One region of the Sporolactobacillus terrae genome, then DNA from elsewhere that is predicted to be linked to it. Evidence: riboswitches for the same ligand, from Rfam matches in the RefSeq annotation. Region 1 holds a riboswitch; the other holds the start of a gene.
The links. Region 1 has a riboswitch for S-adenosylmethionine ahead of K7399_RS10390 (copper resistance CopC/CopD family protein). Riboswitches for the same ligand answer to the same signal wherever they lie in the genome.
Positions count from the first base shown of each region.

Region 1 (6,075 bases):
TAAGTCCTGGGGCATCGTCTTTTTCTGCCAAGAAATAAATAAACGGTATCATTAACACAAACATGCCGCTGAATATCATGGCACATTTATTTATAACTTTAAGGCTCTTACAGATAACTCGGAGAAAGCATGGCCATTGTCAATAGAGTTTAAAATTCTTAAAGTCTGATACAATGCAATGCAAAAGGGTATCACGGATCCATAGATGCCAATTACTACGGGGTACAGTATATGAGCATACTCCGGACTCACAGGATTATTTGCTAACCACGGCAGTCCAAAGATACACAATGTAAGAGCTGGAGTTCCAAAAAGACAAACAGCTATTTTTAAAAGAAGTAGTGAACCTTGTTTCATAATAAAAGCACCTCACTATGTTGTTTTCAAATTGATTTTATACCAATATTTATTGTTTTTCAATAAATATTTATTGTTTTAAGATATTTATTTGTTTTTTTGCTACCGTCATGGATAAACAAATCTTATCGATAAATGATGCCTCATCATTTGGTTGTCCGGACAAAATAAAAACCACCTTCAGTTGAAGGCGGCTATGTATTCTGATCTTATTTGTTACAGATTCAACCTATATGGTCTGCGCATGCACTCGTCAATTACTTGGCATCAGAAGATACTTTGTCTTTTTTCTTTCGAAGTGCAACGAGCGTAATGACGGAAAGAGCGATGGCAATTGCCGAAAGAACGATCGCAGTGAGCGAAAGGATTTGATTGCCTCTGTCGCCATGCGGCACACTGCGCGTTGTATCCGCGCTTTTAACGACGTTTGTTATCGCGTGAGGTGTTTCGCCATTTTCTTTGCCTGTCCATTCAACAATACTGCCATCCTTATACGTTTGATAAGCATTCCAAGCAAGAGCGCCGGTTTGTTTCGGGTTCAGTGCGCGAAACTGAAACTGTTGGAACGCTCCAGGCGCAATTCCGCTCTCCTTTGCTGTCCAGCTCACCGTTTGCGCCTGTCCGTGCGCATTCTTGATGACTTCAGTCGTCCATCCCGGCACCGGTTGGTAGCTATAGAATTGAACGTTTTTCGGAATGCGCAGTGCCACTTTAGTCGTCGGAATGTTCTTTTCAGTGGGGACAGTGATTGTATACGTTTCGCTCGATCCTGTGATCGACTGAACCGGCTTGACGGTTACATGGGCCGATGCACTGTCGTGAAAAGCGAAAAGGAGTACAGCAGAGAAGAACGCAGCGGTGATGGTTTGGCTAAACTTTTTCATTGATCGCTTGCTCCTTTTGGGTCATTTGATGTTTACAATGAAGTCTTTATCGACAGCTTGATAATCCTTATCAAGAACATGGACATTGATGAGAAAACGATGCTTCATATCAAATGCATCGTTAACAACAAATCCCTTGCCAAGTTTCGCTAGCGGCACTTGGACTTTGGTTTCCCCCATATCCATATCAATGCAGCGGATCTTTAGGACAACCTGCTGTAGATTGCGCGCCCGCCTCCCATGATCAAGAACATCTAAGTACAGCGTATTGGGTCCGAGTTTGAGCGGTTCGACGCGCAGCGTCAGTACGTAGCTTTTTTCCTTAGCTCGTATCGTTTTTTTCGGATCTTCCAATACAGTCGGCGGATGGGCAGTCTTCGTAGGTTTACCATTGTTGAACTTTGCACTAAATCCCTCAAAGGTGCCCTCGTCGACCGCTGCTTTCGGAACAGGAGGAGAAACGTTGGTCAAGACGGCTGCAGCCAGTAAGACCGTCAGCCCGATCAGAAGCTCACCCAGCACACTTTTTCTCAGAAAATCCCCCTGCTTCTGCGCGCGCATGTTCGAATAGAGCGCAAACAGCAGCATGATCAACAGAAGCGCCGCTTTTATGATGATGATCCAACCATAGATTGAGGTATAGAACGCACGAAATGACGTCAAGTGAATCAGCGTGCCGATCAAGCCCGTCAAAAAGATTACCCCAACTAAAAGAAGCGCAACATTTGAAAAACGGTGCAACGTTTGCCAGTAGATCTTCTTTTGCAGTTCAGGGGAATCATTATTTTTAACAGACCTGGGCAGGAAAAGCAGTAGGCTAAGTAATGAACCGATCCAGATTGCTGCGGCGGACAGATGCAGAAAGTCCGCAGCCACGGCCCAAAGCCGCAATTCCTGATCCTCTGTACTTGCAGCATGGCCGATGAATGCTTTGGATAATGAAAAGACGAACAGCAAACCGATGAGCACCCATAAGAGTCCACGAACCGTTCGCTCGGATCGCGTGCGAAACAACCAGAAAAGCAGGGCGATACACAGAATCAAACTACTGATCTGTAGGAACCATGGTGTACCGAATGAAGTGGCCATCAACGTTTCGCCAACGGCTTTACCCGAAAACGCATGCAGCCAGTTCACATCCGCGTTGCGTGTCACTTGAAGCGGCAGCGCGAGCAGAACGCCAAGCAGCAAAATTCCTGCGGCACTCCAAAGCGTTCGCTGCAGCGCCTTTTTCTGATAAATCGGTAGATTTCGTGCCGGATTGAAAAATTTTAGGAAGAACAGGATGCCAAAGAAGAAGGACAGTCCCAGGTAGATCAGCCATTTAATCACAACTTGATCCACACCTGGAAGATCGCTGCTTGCATCACTGAAAGCCTGCCCATTTGCGGCACTTTCTGTCGGTTGTCCAACGTGAAAACCGATCGTTCCGTGAACGGCATGCCCATCTGCCGATACGACTTTCCAATTCATCCGGTAATAGCCGCTGGTGAGCGGCTTTTTCACACCGTTTTCCAATACGGTTCGGTTCTTCTTGTTGCGCTGTGCGTGATCTGTATCAACACGGCTGCCCTTTTGATCCAAAACCTCCAAGGTCAGAAAAGTCGGTTGGATTTCTTCATTAAATTGAATCGTGACATGCTTAAGATTCCCGTTTACCTGTTGATTCTGAGCAGGGTTCGATTGCACAACAAAAGCGTGCGCCGATGCAAAACTAGCAAACATTAGAGAAAAAAAAATAAGAGCGAGAAACGCACTAATTTTTTGTTTCATAATTATTTAACCATCCGATCTTTCAGAATCATTGTTGTGCGTGATCCCGCATGAAACACCTTGAAAATGACATGACATAACGAAAGGAGCACAGAAATCTGATTTCTTTAAAAAATAGTGCTGATAAAAAAACAAGCCTGACGCCGATGCGAAAGGTTTGCTGCGCTTGCCCTTTCTCATCTTCAAACACCCTTCAGTGTTTCTGGAATTGACACCGTGCATGCAATCATGCGGGTTGTCGGGGTTCATTGGGCCAGTCCCTCCCCCACTCTAGATAAGCATTCAGTATTCAATTCTCAACAACCACAGCATCCCGTTAAGATAGGCATTATTTTACCGCGTTTTACTTTGCGGCTTGCTGTTCACTCGTTTTGCCGCTCGTCTTTGGTCCAATTTCGCCTCTAATGCTTGCATCGCTGATTCTGTACTTAATAGTTCAGATATATTTTGCTGTACCAACTTATTAAAAGACACGAAACGCCTACGCACCATGATTTCCCTCCTCTCATCATTAATCCTAGTATTATTATATGTTTTAGGTGTTTTACACATTGTAATACAAATTGGCATCCGTATCAATAGTCAATTCTTAGCCGTTTATCCCCGTTCAGCCATCCCATGACCCTAAACGTTTGTATCCTTGTACGAAAAAAAATGCCTCATCGTCGTCGACTTTTGAGGCATCTTCATTTTTTATATTAAGTTCAATCGGTAAAATTTCTTATTCGTTTACTGCTGATTCCGCGCTCCGTTTAAACGTTGGCGGAGAATCAAAGAGTGAAATCATTGCCGGAACAAAGATCGGCAGCATAATGAAGCAAAGCACGATCAGACCGGTAATCACAGCCGTTGCTAGCTCAATAAGGAGTACAATTCCTGATGGCATCAAGGTTGCAAAGGTTCCTCCAAGAATGACGAAGGCCGATAAGATCACAGTGCCGACTCGTTTTGCAGCTTCGACAATCGCTTCCTTGCCCGACATCAGCGGATATTCCTTATAACGCGCGAGCAGGAAGATGCTGTAGTCTACACCCAGCGCAACGATCACGATAAAGGCGAAGAAGGGAACGAAAGAAGAGATCCCTTCTAAGCCGAGCATAGTGATGAACAGCGCGTTCAAGACAAACATCGCCGCATAGTATGCACCCATTAGAGACACCGTGATAAACACCGGGATCCAGAAGGAGCGCATCACAACGATCAGCACGAGCAACACGCCAATGAGTACGATAACCGTTAAGCGATTCAAATCTTTTGTCAGAACGTTGTTTGTATCATAGGTTGTCGAACTTGGACCGGCAACGGCTACGTTCGCATCAGCCAATTCCGTGCCTTTCACTCCGCTCCTCGACAGTGTATTCATTTGTTTTATCGTGTTTAAAGCGTTCTTTGAATACGGATCATTGTCAAGAATTACCGTGATCTTTGTAATCGTCCGGTCTTTAGACATGAACGCATCCAAAGCCTGCTGATACTGTTTATCTTTCAGTGCTTCATCCGGTATCGAGAAGGCGCGATTTTCATTAAGCTGTGAAAGGAAAGCGTTGGTCTTTCCCAAGCCGCCCGATAGTTGATCCAAACCTTTATTCACATCGGCGAGTTTATTACTGAATGTATGGAACCCGTTAAGCCCATCTGCCAGCTTCTGCTGACCGGATTTCATTTGCCCCAGTCCGTCCGTTACCTGATCCATGTTGGTGACGATCTTGCCGATGCCTGAGGAGGCACTGTCAAGGCCACTTTTCATTTTTTCAAGTCCTTCAGCCATTTTGGACAGGCCGGCACTCATCTCAGTCAGATGAGTGTTCGCCGTTTTGAATCCGCTCGTCAGTGCATTGTAGTTCTTGTTTAATGCATCGATGCCTTCCGGTGTAATCTTGGCCAATGATGCAGACAACTGATCGATGCCTGCTTTTAATTGAAGATAATTTTGATCATCGGCAACTCCCGGACTGCTGTCACCAAGCGCCGATGTCAGCATTTGCATTTGCGTGAGTGCATTTTTGACACCCAGCAGTGCCTTTGCCGTGTCTTGATAACTGGTGCCCATTTTTGCATAGCCGGACTGCATCTGCTCATAGTTACCGGCAAGTGTGTTCACAGCACCGCTCATTTTTTCAAGATTACTTTCCATTTGTCCGATCCCATCACTGATCGTCTGTGATTGACCCGTGCCGCTGATCCCATTTTGGATTTGCTTAAGTCCGCTGGTCAGGGCAGTCATGCCGTTCTCAAGCTTGGCGGTTCCATCGACCATCTTATTGACTTGAGAGAAGTCAGCAGAGCCAAGCTTTTTCTGAGCCGTTTTCAGGCCGCCGCCGATTTGGTCGATCCCCTTCCGCGTCGCGGACAATCCGTCTGTCACCGACTTCGTCTGATCACCGATGTAAAAGCCATTCACTTCTTGCCCCTGAGGCCTTGTTATGGAAGAAACTTGTTTTACGCCTTTAATTTTTTCCAGCTGTCCGGTTAGTCGATCGATCGCCGCCAGCGACGCGCTATTATCCAACGCTTTTTTATTCTCAATGACAACCGTTGCCGGCATCGCATTGCCTTTGCCAAAATGATCCGCCACAATATTCATGGCTTTAGACGAAGGATAGCTGTTGCCCAGTTCGCCGATCGTATCAAAGTTTAATTTTTCCTGATAGAAAAACACGGCCGGCACAATCAGTATGGCCACCAGAATTACGGCGATAATCGGATGCCTGGTTGCCAGCGACGCAGTTCCCGCCCACATCCTGTTCTCACCGTGTCCCTTAGTACTTTTGGATGGCCAGAACAGCTTTTTGCCAAGCAGTTTCATGGCAAATGGTGTTAAGGTGAGTATCTCGAGTAATAAGAACGCAACACCAATGACCACGACAATGCCCGACTGATAGATCGGCGATTGAGAGAATAGAAGTGCTGCAAAAGCGATAAAGACCGTCAGGATGCTGTAGACAATCGTTTTCCCCGCCGTTTGATAGGTCGAGACAATCGCATCGTCAACAGACAGTCCATTTGCCAGCTCCTCCTTAAACCGGTTAAACAGCAGTATATTATAATCGGTCCCAATGCC
Region 1 covers NZ_CP082837.1:2,176,149-2,182,223, forward strand. Annotated here, with positions in the region: partial or broken gene K7399_RS10380 (DUF2975 domain-containing protein) at 1-357, opposite strand, end outside; gene K7399_RS10385 (YcnI family copper-binding membrane protein) at 615-1,241, opposite strand; gene K7399_RS10390 (copper resistance CopC/CopD family protein) at 1,263-3,014, opposite strand; SAM riboswitch class I at 3,188-3,295, opposite strand; gene K7399_RS10395 (FbpB family small basic protein) at 3,348-3,506, opposite strand; gene K7399_RS10400 (MMPL family transporter) at 3,736-6,075, opposite strand, start outside.

Region 2 (6,075 bases), 190 kb from region 1:
TTCATTTAACTCCGCGTGCGACATTTTCGGTGGATAGGACAAAATAGACTCCACGGCACCGAGACTGACCGCGAATACGGGCAGTTTCACGTGATTGACAAACGCCCGGGCACTTGCTTCATTCTTGAGTTCAAAGGAAAGCACCGCGCCGCCGGAAGAGGCCTGCCGAGCATGCAGTGCTGCCCCTGGATGATCGGCGAGTCCCGGATAAAAAACGCGCTTCACCTCAGGCCGTACTTCAAAAAATTCGGCAATGCGCTGCGCCGACTCCGCCGATTTACGAATGCGGACATCAAGCGTCTTCAGTCCGCGGAGCAGCAGCCATGAATCCTGAACACCGAGCACCGCGCCAAGCGCGTTTTGAAGGAAGTAAATCTTGTCGGCAATTTCCTTAGAAGCGGCAACAGCAAGCCCAGCAACCACATCGCTATGTCCGGAAATAAATTTCGTCGCACTGTGCAGTACCAGATCAGCACCCAGATCGAGCGGGCGCTGGAACACCGGCGTCATAAATGTATTATCGACAAAAGTCAAACATCGATGTGCTTTCGCAAGTTGAGCAATTGCGCGGATATCGGTCACGCGCAAAGTGGGATTCGATGGCGTCTCCACATAGATTACCTTCGTATTCGGACGGATCGCCTGCTCGACCTCTTCAAGGTCTGTCGTGTCGACAAACGTATGAGCGATACCAAATCGGCCAAGCACCTGAGTCAAGATGCGAAACGTTCCGCCATAAACATTTTTCGGAACAACGACATGATCGCCTGCAGACAGAAGTAAAAATGCAGTTGAAATTGCTGCCATACCTGAGGCAAAAGCAAAGCCGCGTTCGCCGCCTTCAAGCGCTGCTATTGCATCTTCAAGCGCTTCGCGGGTTGGGTTTCCAGAGCGGGTATAATCGTATTTTCCAAAATGATCAAAATCCTTTTGATGGAAGGTTGACGAGAGATACACCGGTACATTCGCCGCACCGGTTTGCGGATCAACCGCAACGGTCTCTTTAATCAATTTCGTTGAAAACTGTACCGACTCACTCATGTTCAACCACTCCTACTTTCAAAGATTCAAAGGCTTGATCAAGATCGGCAATCAAGTCGTCCGAATGTTCAATACCAGTTGATAGACGCAGCAGCGAATTGGACAAACCGTATTTCAAGCGCAGTGCTTCAGGAATATCCGCATGGGTTTGCGTTGCCGGATAAGTAATCAAGCTTTCGACTCCGCCGAGACTTTCCGCGAAGGTAATCAGATTTAGCGCAGTCAGGAACGGTTCAATCTGCTTCGGTGAGGTTAATTCAAAGCTGACCATGCCGCCTTTTCCCGGGTAGAGCACCTTCGTCACAAACGGCTGTTCTTCAAGATAAGTGACAATTCTACGCGCATTGTCTTGGTGCTGGCGTATCCGCAAAGCAAGGGTCTTCAATCCACGAATCACCAACCAAGAAGAAAATGGATCAAGGACGGCGCCGCAGCCGTTATGGTAGAGACGCAGTTTCTCAGTCACCTTCGTGACGTTCGAGACAACAAGACCGGCCAGCACATCATTGTGTCCGGCTAAATACTTGGTCGCGCTGTGTACAACAAGATCGGCACCTTGTTCAATCGGTCGCTGCAGGATTGGCGTATAAAACGTATTGTCCACGATCAACAGCAAATCGTTTTGCTTTGTGATTTTGGCAATCGCCGACAAATCAACCTCGTGCATCAGCGGATTGGTTGGCGTCTCGATAAAGATCGCTTTCGTCTCCGGACAGACAAGATCAGTCAATTCATCAAGGTTTTCGCCGTCCCAGTAGGAAAATGAAAGATGATACTGCTCCTTGAGAATGTCAAAGAGACGAAAAGTGCCGCCGTACAAGTCTCGTGACGCAATAATATGATCACCACTGCTGAATAACTGGAACACCAGTTGGATGGCACTCATTCCCGAGCTGCAGGCAAAACCTTCTTGACCGCCTTCAACATCGGCAATCGCTTTTTCGAGAATTGAACGTGTCGGATTGCCGGTCCGCGTGTAGTCGAAGCCTTTTGAAATTCCGATTCCTTCATGCTTGTAGGCAGTCGATAAATAGATTGGTGTATTCACCGCCCCAAGTTCATCAAAGCCATTGCCAATTTGTGCGAGCTTTGTTTCTGTTTGATATGACGCCATGCTACATGCCTCCCAAAAAATATCAAGTTCCAACTCATGTGCCAAAAAAGCGTATTAAAAAAGCCTTCTTCGATAAGAAGAAGGCTTTATCCGCCATGTATCTTCTTATCCCTCAGACTGCGTTGCCGTCTGCTGGAATTAGCACCTTGTCGCACATACGCGACGGTTGCTGAAGCTTCATCGGGCCAGTCCCTCGGCTTCTCTTGATAAGAATCAAAACATCTTGTTTAGTTGTTAAATAGTTTACATGACTGTCGCGATTTTTTCAAGACTTTATTCATGATCAAATAAATGATCCACCGAGGTTCCTAATACATCTGCCAGCTTAAACGCTAGTTTTAATGTCGGATCATACTTATTATTTTCAATGGCATTAATTGTTTGCCGTGACACTTGGCATTTCTTCCCTAGCTCATCCTGTGACAAGCGTAAAGCGTTTCGTTTGCACTTAAGAAGGGACAAATTCTTGAGCTTTTGAATTGGTCTAAGGAAAGCACGGATTTAACGCTTTCCTTAACGCTGCAGCACGATTGATTAATTTGCACGTGATTTGGGTCTTAAAAAGAAAACAAAAAGTAATCCATCCGCTTCCTCCCTGCGTGATGGACGACTTTTTGTGGTTTTCCGCAACGTCATGAATAAGCCACTCTGATTACTCATTCCCCCACGTTTTCTTAATAAACGCATCGCGTCCGGACTCCTCACGTTCAGCTTTATAGCGGTCCGGGTGTTTCCTGTAAAATTTCTGATGTTCTTCCTCGGCCGGATAAAACGGCGCTTCCGGAAGAATCCGCGTCACAATCGGCTTGTGGAAGCGTCCACTTGCTGCCAGGACTGCTTTCGATTGCTCCGCCAGCCCCTTTTGCTCCGCATTATGATAAAAAATCGCGGTTCGGTAATTAGAGCCGCGATCAAAGAATTGTCCCTCATCATCGGTTGGATCAACCTGTGTCCAGTAAAGCTCAAGCAGTTTTTCATAAGGAAACAGCGTTGGATCAAAGATGACCTGAATGGCTTCCATATGGCCGGTTGTCCCTGTTTTCACTTGTTCATAGGTCGGATTCTCAACGGTTCCGCCTGTATAACCGGAAACCACCGATTCGATGCCCGGCAATGTATCAAAAGGCTTGACCATGCACCAGAAACAGCCTCCGGCGAACGTGGCCTTCTCAAGCTTTTTCGTCATGTTCCGCATCCTCTCCTTGCGCGTTGCGCTCAATCTCCGGCTCGTTTTTCATTAATGGCAGCCGTACCGTAAAGGTTGTCCCTTTGCCCAGCTCGCTTTCTACTTCGATTTTGCCACGATGTTTGCTGACGATCCAATCGGCGATCGACAGCCCGAGACCGGTCCCTTTTCGTTCCGTTCGCGATTGATCGACCTGATAGAACCGATCGAAAATATGCGGGAGTTCTTTCTCAGAAAGTCCGCAGCCGCTATCCGATATGGTCAGCTTGGCAAATTTGTTTTCACGCGAGCAAGCCACTTGAATCGCTCCATTTTTCGATGTGAATTTCATCGCATTATCGAGTAGAATAACGAGCAGCTGATGCGCACGCTGTTCATCCCCATTAATATAAATGGGATCTTCCGATACTTCAAGTGAAAATGCTTTCTCTTCAAATTCAGCCATCTCCGAGAATGGCTCTGTTACCTTTTTAATCATTGCCTTTAGGTCAAACGGCGCGAGTGTGACTTCAAGACGGTTGGCATCACTACGGGCAAGGGTCAGTAAATTGCCGACAAGCTTGGAGAGGCGGCGTGTCTCATCAAGCATCACTGCAATGTCCTCGCCGGATTCCTGCACTTTTTGCCGCGGTTGCCGCAACAGTCCTTCGATTTTCAATTGAATGATTGAAAGCGGCGTACGCAACTCATGAGACGCATCGGCGACAAACCGATTTTGTCGATTCCACGCCTTTTCAATCGGCTGAAGCGCACGCCACGCCAGAAAGTAGCCGGCAATGATCGACACAAAAGCGCCAATGGCAAGCCCTAACAAAATAATCATCTGAAGGGTGTTTAAGAGATTCTTTTCCGCAGTCACATCGTTAATAAAAATAACTTTAAAGGCTTGTCCATCGATATCTGCTTTTCTGACGAGTAAATGGTAATAATTGTCATCCACTCGCTGTTCAACACTATTTTCTGATGTTGCGGTTAAAAAAGGTTTGAAAAACTGCTTGGAAACTTGGGTGCCCTCAGCAAAATCCAGACTGGATTTTTTTTGTTCATTCTTCGCATTAACAATGACCCAATAGAGTCTTGGATTGCGCAGGCGCTGCTCGACCATTCCGCCGCCCGGCATGGGTCTTTGGTTCATTCTTGGGACGTCAGGACTGTCAACGGATTTCATCAAAGCTTGATCACTGTTTCGAAAGGTTACATTTTTCTCGTAAAAGTAGATCGTTCCGCCTAATAAGCTAAGAAGTAAAATCAGAAGCGCAGCATTTAAAATGGTCAGTTTGATGAGTGTTTTTCGAAAAAGATCCATGGATTCACTCACTTATCCGTCAGCATATAGCCGATGCCGCGCACGGTGTGGATGTCGGCGTCATAGGCATACTTTTTCAGTTTTTTGCGCAGTTGGTGGATGTACACTTCGACTATGCCCACGGTTGTATCCGAATCAAAACCCCAGATCCGGTCAAAAATCTGCTCTCGTGTAAGAATTTGATCCTCGTTCTGTACCAAATATTCGAGCAGATCATATTGCTTTGTCGTGAAAGAAAGCAGATCGCCATCCACCTTGATCTGTTTACGTTTGTTATCAATTGCAATGCCTTTATAGCGGAGGATGTGGTCGAGCGACATCGGTGAACTCCGGCGCAAAATCGCTGCGATTCTGGCTTTCAATTCCTGATTTTGGAACGGCTTAACGATATAGTCATCGCCGCCGAGGTTCAGCCCCTTGACGCGATCATCCACCGCATCGCGTGCCGTCAGAAAAATAATCGGTGTTTCGACCCCTTTTTTACGGATCTGTTCCGTAACCTCAAAGCCGTCCAGTCCCGGCAGCATCACATCGAGTATGATCGCATCATAGATATTCTGTTCCGCCTGATACAGCGCTTCATCGCCGTCTTCTGCTGAGTCAACCGTATAGTCCTCTTGCAGCAGGCGGACAATTTCTTGACGTAGATAGGTGTTATCTTCAACAGCCAACAGCCTCATGCTTCTCCCACCATTCATCCCTCATACCCTTTATTTTACACAGAATTGTCAAAAGGTGAAACACGTTCACTCCGTACGCAACGCGTCAATCGGTTTAAGTTTTGATGCTTTGTATGCCGGGAAAACGCCGAAGATAATGCCGACAATTGCCGAGAAAAGAAAGGCAGCGGTCATGATCGGCAACGAAAAGACAATTGTGGCTCCGGCGGTCAATTCATAGACTTTTGCAGTCAAAACGCCAATGGCTGCGCCGCACAACCCGCCAAGCATACTAAGCACCGCGGATTCAATTAAAAATTGCAGCATAATATCGCGACGTTTCGCTCCGATCGCTTTTCTAATCCCGATTTCTCGTGTTCGCTCGGTTACCGAAACAAGCATAATGTTCATAATCCCGATCCCACCGACGAGTAAAGAAATTCCGGCAATGCCTGTAAGCAGCATCGTCATTGAATCGGTCACTGCGCGCATTGCTTCCATAACATCCTGCTGATTTACAACACTGTAATCATCCGAATCGCTGTAGGTTTCGCTCATCACACGTGAAATAGCGGCCATTGCAAGATTAACCGACTGCTGATTCTCTGCCTGCGCATAAAATTGAGTAATATACGTCGTTTGCTGCAGACGCTGCGCGGTTGAGTAAGGAAGGAAAGCAGCATCATCGCTGCTTGTCCCCATCGAACCGCCCTTGCTGTTCAAGACACCAACGACCAAATAGTTTGCGCCGTCAATCCGCACATACTTG
Region 2 covers NZ_CP082837.1:2,370,142-2,376,216, forward strand. Annotated here, with positions in the region: gene metC (cystathionine beta-lyase) at 1-1,041, opposite strand, end outside; gene K7399_RS11390 (PLP-dependent transferase) at 1,034-2,155, opposite strand; SAM riboswitch class I at 2,258-2,368, opposite strand; gene K7399_RS11395 (helix-turn-helix transcriptional regulator) at 2,429-2,617, opposite strand; gene msrA (peptide-methionine (S)-S-oxide reductase MsrA) at 2,808-3,341, opposite strand; gene K7399_RS11405 (sensor histidine kinase) at 3,325-4,647, opposite strand; gene K7399_RS11410 (response regulator transcription factor) at 4,656-5,327, opposite strand; gene K7399_RS11415 (ABC transporter permease) at 5,394-6,075, opposite strand, start outside.
Region 2: another riboswitch for S-adenosylmethionine. It lies ahead of K7399_RS11390 (PLP-dependent transferase); the one in region 1 lies ahead of K7399_RS10390 (copper resistance CopC/CopD family protein).